Regions from separate parts of the Paenibacillus sp. Y859 genome, predicted to be linked through region 3. Evidence: riboswitches for the same ligand, from Rfam matches in the RefSeq annotation. Region 3 holds a riboswitch; each other region holds the start of a gene.
The links. Region 3 has a riboswitch for thiamine pyrophosphate ahead of AC1TO8_RS04790 (ABC transporter ATP-binding protein). Riboswitches for the same ligand answer to the same signal wherever they lie in the genome.
Positions count from the first base shown of each region.

Region 1: another riboswitch for thiamine pyrophosphate. It lies ahead of AC1TO8_RS12650 (ABC transporter substrate-binding protein); the one in region 3 lies ahead of AC1TO8_RS04790 (ABC transporter ATP-binding protein).
Region 2: another riboswitch for thiamine pyrophosphate. It lies ahead of AC1TO8_RS02885 (thiamine phosphate synthase); the one in region 3 lies ahead of AC1TO8_RS04790 (ABC transporter ATP-binding protein).
Region 4: another riboswitch for thiamine pyrophosphate. It lies ahead of AC1TO8_RS00315 (phosphomethylpyrimidine synthase ThiC); the one in region 3 lies ahead of AC1TO8_RS04790 (ABC transporter ATP-binding protein).

Region 1 is NZ_JBXCIZ010000005.1:13,476-15,674, forward strand. Features, by position in the region: gene AC1TO8_RS12650 (ABC transporter substrate-binding protein) at 1-828, opposite strand, end outside; TPP riboswitch at 929-1,040, opposite strand; gene AC1TO8_RS12655 (pyridoxamine 5'-phosphate oxidase family protein) at 1,187-1,606, shown strand; gene AC1TO8_RS12660 (glycoside hydrolase family 65 protein) at 1,663-2,199, opposite strand, start outside.
Region 2 is NZ_JBXCIZ010000001.1:553,591-555,789, reverse strand. Features, by position in the region: gene AC1TO8_RS02900 (AAC(3) family N-acetyltransferase) at 1-308, shown strand, start outside; gene AC1TO8_RS02895 (ribosomal maturation YjgA family protein) at 355-702, shown strand; gene AC1TO8_RS02890 (immunity 53 family protein) at 699-986, shown strand; TPP riboswitch at 1,107-1,210, shown strand; gene AC1TO8_RS02885 (thiamine phosphate synthase) at 1,351-1,977, shown strand; gene thiO (glycine oxidase ThiO) at 1,994-2,199, shown strand, end outside.
Region 3 is NZ_JBXCIZ010000001.1:956,270-958,468, reverse strand. Features, by position in the region: gene AC1TO8_RS04795 (ABC transporter permease) at 1-548, opposite strand, end outside; gene AC1TO8_RS04790 (ABC transporter ATP-binding protein) at 529-1,311, opposite strand; TPP riboswitch at 1,424-1,527, opposite strand; gene AC1TO8_RS04785 (glycoside hydrolase family 9 protein) at 1,845-2,199, shown strand, end outside.
Region 4 is NZ_JBXCIZ010000001.1:54,415-56,613, forward strand. Features, by position in the region: gene AC1TO8_RS00305 (hypothetical protein) at 1-221, opposite strand, end outside; partial or broken gene AC1TO8_RS00310 (CAP domain-containing protein) at 270-594, opposite strand; partial or broken gene AC1TO8_RS00315 (phosphomethylpyrimidine synthase ThiC) at 572-961, opposite strand; TPP riboswitch at 1,137-1,246, opposite strand; gene AC1TO8_RS00320 (O-antigen ligase family protein) at 1,329-2,199, opposite strand, start outside.

The DNA of each region.
Region 1 (2,199 bases), on a different contig from region 3:
ATCCTTATCTAACTCAGGAACTGCGTTACTAAGTATATTAGCAGCCTCTTCTGGTTTATCAATGGTTAGCTGATAGCCTTTCGTTGTTGCTCTGAGGAAAGCTTTGACTAATTCAGGATCATCCTTGATCTGCTTCTCATTCGTTACAATGACAGGCGTGTAATAGTCTAGTTCCGCAGCATAATCTTTAACATATAACATGTCGATTGGATCATTGCGGAGCTCTGCTTCAATACCTGTCCATGCATAGAAGATCCATGCGAAATCGATATCACGCTTAACCGCCGTGAAGAAATCGGCATCACCCATATTGATCATCTTAACCTTCTTAACATCCGCCTTTTCGTTCTCCATGATGGAGCCCATGATAGCCTCTTCTACAGGCGAACCCCAACCTCCATAACTTTTACCTTCAAAGTCCATGGGTGATTTAATGTTTCGATCTACGGGTGCGGCGAAACCGGACGTATTATGTTGAATGACTGCGGCAATAGAGACGAGCGGGACGTCCTGTGTTCTAGCTAGTGTCACACTTTCTTGATAGCTTATTCCAAAAGGTACGGCCCCTGAAGCGACCATCGTATCGGCTCCGCCTGCACCTGGTTGGACTATCTCAACATTAAGACCTTCTTCTTCATAATATCCTTGATCTTTCGCTACATATAGACCTGTATGATTAGTATTAGGAGTCCAGTCTAAGACAATTTTGACGTCTTGTAGTTTCTTACTAGTCTGTGCATTTTGTTCATTCTTATTTCCTCCACAACCCGCTATTACGAGTATTAGTAAGAATGTAAATAGTAACGACATTGCTCTTTTCTTGCTCATTCTGCTCTCTCCTCTATTGGACTGGTTGTTCCATGTCCTATTCGTATACAAAAAAGCGCCCCGTAATCGGGACGCATGTAGGCGCAAGATAGATATGGATATAATCATATCAGATACGTTCCTACGCTGGCATTATCCAGATCAGGTATAAGGGTCAGTGTCTAGTGGGACACAATCTCAGCCGGCCAATTCCAGCACCCCTGTACTTATGAAGTTAAGGCATTCTACGTCATTATAATCGACTATGCTGGGGGTGTCCAGCTAGGAATTGTTCAAATCTTGATTCGTATTTTAATAGGTGGGTACAATAAATCATATGGTTTAAGTACATTCAACAAGAGGAAGGGGAATACCATTCATGATGGACAACAAGATAATAGAGCAGGATATAACGAAGATCTTAGACAACAATAGGATTTGTTCTCTGGCAACTATTGAAGGCAATAAGCCAAAGCAGAGATATATGATGTTGTATAATGAAGGATTGAGCATTCATTTGGTAAGCGATCGGAGAACGCATAAGGTAGAGGAGTTGAAGGATAATCCAAACGTATCTTTGCTGATAGGATATGAAATCGGAGGGACTAAAGAGGTAGTTGAGATGGAAGGAACCTGTTCAATTAGCACAGATGATAGTTTGAAGCGAAAATGTTGGAATGATGATTTAAAGGAATGGTTTGACGGACCAAGTGACCCTAATTATGTCATTCTTGATATCCAACTCGCAGATATTCTGTATACGGATAAGGATGGAAAGCAAAGAAAGTGGATTGCCTGAAGTAGTAAAAGACCCCCACATCCGGGCTGCGGATTGTGGAGGTCTCTTCATATATATTATAGATCGACTTGGATATGACTCAATCCATTGACGGTGTAATCCTTACCGTAAACATTCACACTAGCAGGAACTTCCGTCTCATTCGTAACGGTCACATCATGCTCGCTAACGGTTACTTTTAGGAGCGAATGACGGAACATGACTTTGAACGAGAATGACTTCCAATGTCCAGGGTTGAATGGGTTTAAGTGTAGAACACCATTCCGTACACGCAATCCTCCAAATCCATGAACAACAGACATCCAAGTACCAGCCATGCTCGTCGTATGACAACCATCTTCGGTATCATTGTTATAATTGTCTAGATCTAAGCGAGAGGTACGAAGATACATTTCGTAGGCTTTCTCTTTATATCCTAGTTCGCAAGCAAGAATCGAATGCACACAAGGAGATAAGGAAGACTCATGCACGGTAAGAGGCTCATAGAAATCGAAGTTACGTTTCACCGTATCTAGATCGAATTGGTCTCTTAGAGTGAATATTCCTTGCAATACGTCAGCTTGCTTAATGTAAACAGAACGAAGGATACGATC
Region 2 (2,199 bases), 400 kb from region 3:
GGGTTGATATTCCAGGCAGAATGACCGATGATCCTGAACCGTTGCAAACCGTCTTAGCTGATGGAACCGTGATTGAAGTGCCATCCCGTAGGCATTGTGGACAGTCATGGTCAGAGTATTTCTGGAAGGTTGAGGACGTGATGGTGAAGCATGGTGCGATGTATTTCGGACAATTGGGTGATGCGGTTGTACGTGTATGTGACACGGTCAAGATGACTGAGGTTCTTACAGAAATGCTGCGTGAGTATCCCGATTTATTCTCGGACAATGAACCATTAAATGAGCATATGCAGCAGTTATTTGGATAAGTTAGTGAAGAATAGAGTAGTATACATATTTCTATTCTTTATAGTAATGACTTTAGGAATTTGTTCGAGGACCTTTTCAGATGTATTACCCTTATTTGTATCACGACATTTCGGAGATGCTTTGTGGGCAAGTATGGTTTACTTCGGTTGTCGGATATTGTTCTTACAGCAAAGATTACTTGTGTCTGTTTGTTTAAGTTTAATCTTTAGCTTTAGTATTGAATTCAGTCAGTTATATCAAGCGGATTGGATTATTGAAATACGATCAACACTATTGGGAGCATTAATATTAGGAAAAGGTTTCTTAGTCATTGATTTAATCCGATATGTGGCAGGGATCGCTTGTTCTTGTATTATGGATTATTACTTGTTTAACCGAGGAGGAAGAAGATGAGCAACCTGAAATGGTTAGAAGGTTGGTATGAGAATTATTGTGATGATGAGTGGGAGCAGACCCATATTTTGAAGATTGAATCGATAGACACTCCCGGATGGAGATTAACGGTACCTTTACTTGAGACTGAATTAGAGGGAAAAACGTTAGACGAAATTATTATTGATCGAGATGATCATGATTGGGTGAGATGTTGGATTAAGGATGGATATTTCGAAGGTGCAGGTGGATTGAGAAATTTAGAAGAGATGATACAGATCTTTAAGGAATGGGCGGAAAGCTAGCAGAGAGATACCATAAAAATATCTTAATGGGGAGTTCGTGGGGTTCTCAATTTCAAAGAATCTAAAAAAAGAGATTCTAAAGTTCCAATAATTGTGTTAGTATGTATCCAATTGAATACGTTAGATCACTAGGGGTGCTATTTGGCTGAGACGGAATGTGTGATTCCAAACCCTTTGAACCTGATCTGGATTATACCAGCGTAGGGAAGTGAGCTTGAGCTTTGGTTAAGATATTTTTGTATGCGTATATACGTCTACATTCTTTTGACTATAGTTAAAGGCCACCTTCTATTGCAGAGGGTGGCCTTTTCGCTGTTCCATCTTATCTGAGATTCGTCATACGAGAAAATAGGGAGGGAGTGCGATGTCAGCACGAGAATTACATGTGATCTCGAATGGTCAGTCTGAGTTAGAACACTTTGCAAGGATTGCGACACTTATTCATCCTTTTGTAACAGCATTCCATATAAGGGAGAACTCAAGTCATGCAGCTGAACTTTGGGCAGGGATATTGGCTTTAAGAGCAGGTGGAGTACCCCTTAGTAAAGTGATCATAAACGACCGAGTTGATGTGGCTTATGCCGCTGGAACTGGGGGAGTCCAGTTAAGCTACCGTAGCCTAGAAGTGCAGGCAGTGAGGAAAGCTTTCTCTGAATTGCGAATAGGACGTTCTGTTCACGCTGTTCAAGAGGCAGTGGAGATGAGTGAGCAAGGAGCTGATTATCTAGTGTTTGGGCATATCTTCCCAACAGCTTCTAAGCCCGGACAGCAAGCTAGAGGAACGAAGAAGTTAAAGGAAGTGGTGAAAAGTGTTCCTATTCCAGTTATTGCGATCGGAGGTATTAAGCCCGATCATGTGCAGCAGATTGTCGCAACTGGAGCAGCAGGTATTGCAATATTATCAGGGATTACTGCAGCAGATGATCCGTTAAGTGCAGTACACAATTATCGAGAGGCATTGGATATGAAAGGTTATGCTAAAAAAAAGTAGGAGGTTATTGACTAGAATGAAACAATTGGATGTCATTATTATCGGTGGCGGTGTTATTGGGAGTTCAATTGCCTATTATATGTCTGCGCGGGGAATGAAAGTTATCTTATTAGAGCGAGATCGCTTGGGTAGCCAAGCTTCGAGTGCGGCAGCGGGTATGCTTGCTGTACAGGCAGAGATCACTGAAGCAGGCCCGATGTTCGAGATGGCGCGTGCCAGTCG
Region 3 (2,199 bases):
AAGAAGGAAGGTAAGGCCATAGGCATCTCAATGGTGCGGAATAGTTCCCAGCGGTTGGCTCCCATCGTCATGAGTAACTCTGCATACTCGCGATCTCTCTTTTTTAGACCATCATAGGTGCTCACTACAATCGGGAAGAATGCAGTTAGGAAGACCACTGCTACTTTACTCCAAATCGTGTAACCGAACCACATAATGAAGATCGGTGAGAGTGCGATTAAGGGGATGGTCTGACTAATAATCATGAACGGATAGAGTGCTTTCTCAAGTGGACGTGAAATATGCATACCTATAGCTAGAATAACGCCCCCACTAACAGATAATATAAAACCCAACACAACTTCCTCTAACGTTGCGATTAAATGCCGACCGATCAATAGATGCCTATGTTCAAATAATGCCCGGGCAATCGAGGTCGGTGAGGGAATAATAAAGGAAGGTACCCAGCCTAAAGTGACAACCGATTCCCAAGCCAACAGGAGTAGTGTAAAAAGAATTACAAACCAACCATAATCATGTGCCCAGCGTTTAAAAAGGCGTATTCTCATGTAATCGTCGCTCCAAGTCTTGCCTCAATTGTATAAAGTGAGGGTCATAGTTCATCTCGTAGTGCCTTGGTCTAGGTAAATTAACGGTCATTTCTTCTATACCTTGAGGACTGTCATGGGACATGAGGTAGATGCGATCACTTAATAGAATGGCTTCTTCCAAATCATGTGTAATGAAAAGGACAGTCTTATGTAGATCATCCCAAAGCTCTAGTAACCAACGATGCATCTCTCTTTTGGTCATTGCGTCAAGTGCACCAAAGGGCTCATCTAATAACATCAGATCTTGCCCTGTTACGAGTGTTCTGAGAAAAGCGACACGTTGTCGCATTCCACCTGATAATTCATCCGGATAGGCATGTTCATATTTCCCTAGACCGAAACGTTCTAGAGTGAACTGAATATCTGCTGTGATCTTCTCTTTATTGCGCTGATCCAGTTCGCGATGAAGTTTTCGATTAAGCTCCCATGGGAGTAAACAATTGTCTAGAACGGTTCTCCAAGGCAGGAGTAGGTCCTTCTGGGGCATGTAAGCCACTGTCCCTAGACGATTGGATGTTCTTGTGCCATGTATATATATTTCTCCGTCCATAGGCTCTAACAGTCCTGCAATCAGCTTAAACAGAGTGCTCTTCCCAGAACCACTAGCTCCTATGACAGAAATGAATTCACCCGCTTGAACATTCATAGACAGTTCCTGAATAATAGGGGATTCGTTCGTACTTGCAAAAGAGTAAGTTAAATTTTGTAATGATAATATCACGGTGATCACCTCGCTCATTGTAAATAAATAAAGACCCAACCATTTCCGAAAGGAAATGAGTGGGTCAAAAAGTTCATTCAGGCAAATAGGTGTGCAAATAGTTGCATGAGTTGAAGATTTCGTTCCACTTCCCTCCGCTGGTATAATCCAGATCAGGTTCCAAGGGTCCGGAACTTCGCGTTCCATCTCAGTCGTTAGACTCCCCTAGTGAAAAACAAGGTCTTATTTAATTGATAACCTATTTAATATAACACAATTTACAAATAAGTATAGACTCTATTACATTGTAAAGCTAATTTAGAGTTTTGATGTGAAGATGTACAGAGCGGTTTATTGAATAAAAGAATAGAAAAATAATTATTTTATGTAAAATATAGTATTATTAAATTTATTATGGTATATTTTTTTTACAGGACCAGTGATGAGAGATCTGGGCGCCATGGACAGCGTGTCCTCAACTTTGTAGAAATGAAAGTGAGGTGAAGGCTGTTCTTTGTTATGCGAATTAGCAAATAAGGAGGATGAAATCTGACATGAATGTATGGATGAAGAAAAAAGGAATATTATTATTAAGTGTTATGATTGCGCTTACATTTAGTTGGGATGGGGTATCTCAATCTAAAGTGGCTGAAGCAGCTTCAACGGATTATAACTATGCTGAAGCTCTACAGAAATCAATATATTTCTATGAAACTCAACGCTCTGGTATTCTACCGGATAGTAATCGTGTGGAGTGGCGGGGAGATTCTGGGCTTCAGGATGGGGCAGATGTTGGTCAAGATTTAACTGGTGGTTGGTACGATGCAGGTGATCATGTGAAATTTGGTTTTCCAATGGCATATACGGCGTCAATGCTTGCTTGGTCTGTATATGAGTATCGGGAAGGCT
Region 4 (2,199 bases), 900 kb from region 3:
TATACACATAACCCATCGTGTTCTCCAATAACCTTCATATCACTTGCTTCTTCTGCCGTATAGCTTTGCACTTTTTCAGTTGTTTCAACGTGATATGTCTTTCCTGATAAGTTTGATACAACAATATAACAATCTTCATGGCTTTGAGCATCTACCGCAAGTAAATCGGTAGGGATTCCTGTTACGACAACCACTGCATTTTGAGCTCGTTCTTCTGTCAAGATGATATTCCCCTTCTGTGCCTATTTATAATAGATCATGATTTAATATCATAGCGGTGTAAAGAAATTCTGTGTGTAATATATATGATAATCACTCGAACTAATACCAAATGCAACACCTACACCCAACGTTTCAAAAGAGGACTTAAGTATATTGCTTCGATGTCCCGAAGAATTTAGCCAACCAGAGTACGCATATATCACTTTATTATAGCCTGCTGAAATAGTTACGCAACGCCATGTCTTGGCTATGATCTCTGGCTGCGTTCGCCGCAGTGTTATTCCATTCTAGAACATTCAGCCCGTTTCGTATACGTACAACATTCGTCAGATCAAATATTTGAATAGTTTCATTTATAAATGACGCTTCCACCCTCTTTAAATTCGTTCGCTTTATTCAATAGGCCATTTCTTATGGTATCCTGTTCCTCTTGTTCCTTCTGTCTAGTTGAATCTCGAATATCATGAGAAATTCGCATGCTACAGAACTTGGGTCCACACATGGAACAGAAATGTGCCGTTTTTGCTCCTTCCGCAGGCAGTGTCTCATCATGATACTCCAGAGCTCTCTCTGGATCGAGCGACAGATGGAACTGATCACGCCAGCGGAATTCGAACCGAGCTTTAGATAGTGCATTATCACGGTCCTGTGCTCCCTTATGCCCTTTAGCTAAATCAGCAGCTTCTTTAATCCACGATAATCGATTGGGATGCAATCCAACACGAATATCTGGACGAGACCCCATTACATACACTTTTTTACTTCCTGGAAAAGCTGATAGATTAACAGATTCTTTCTTCATTTCGCTTGTCATTTCATTTCCTCCTATAAGTAAGGTGATTTGATCAAGCGGAGCAAATTCTATTCAACAAGCAGAAAAAAGACCGCCTCAGAGAAAGAGGCAGTCTTAAATAGACAAATAGAACTCCATTTCCTCCGCTGGCATTACCCAGATCAGGTTTGACGGTCGATAGTTGATCACTATCCTCTCAGCCTGGCACACCAAGCTCCCGTTACGATGTAATTGTTAGTTAATGTATAACGAAGTAACAAGATAAAGCAATACTAAATTCCCAAATGACCATCTAGATACATTCAACAACCTTTTAAAGTTTAAGCTGTAAATCCGCGATTTCATCAATCTGTGCGGCTTCCGCAGGATCAGCCGCAATCAGACGGTCATAAACGACCTGATCTGGGACACTGTTATTCTTCTTTAGTGCAGCCAAATACCAACGAGCAATTTCACGGTTTGTTGCATTGGTATAATCTTCGCTCAAACCAATCTGTAGCGTAGCTATAGCCGCTTCCAATTGTTCAGACATAAATTGTATTTTTCCTGTATTCAGTGCTACAGCCGGAGCAACCGTAAGCGACCTTCCTTGCAGTTCTTCAGAAGACAGAGTCTTCAAATATTCCAAATCCGCCAGTACGTGGCTGTAGGCCTCAAGCCCAATGTTGAAATTAGCTTGCTTGTTAACACTGTCTTTCTGTGTGTGAGCCACCTGCCCCAGATCATAAGAGCGACTGATGAGAGCGCTGTACCAGTCCATCTCCCAGAGATTCTCGCTGTTTATGATATCTGCGTAATTCTCATTGAAGCCACGCTTCAATGTAGTAGCGGCCACTACAGGTTCTCCTAACATCAGCTGTATTTTACCCGTATTCAGAGCGATGGTCGGAGTGATGGAGAACGGACGTCCCTGCATCTGCTCCGGAGGGAGTGTCTTCAAATACTCCACACCGACCACAACCTGTTCGTATGTCTCGAGCCCTGTCTTGAAATACTCCTGTTTCAGAACATCATCCTTGAGGGTATGTGCCTGGTCTCCCATCGCAAATGAGTGTCTAATCAGTGCATCGTACCAATCAATATCCCAGACGAACTTGTTGGCATTGTCACGATAGACCGCCTGAGCAAGGTCACTTTGCCCTTTAAGATCATAGTAAGCTGCTAACTGCGTCAGCAACTGCTTG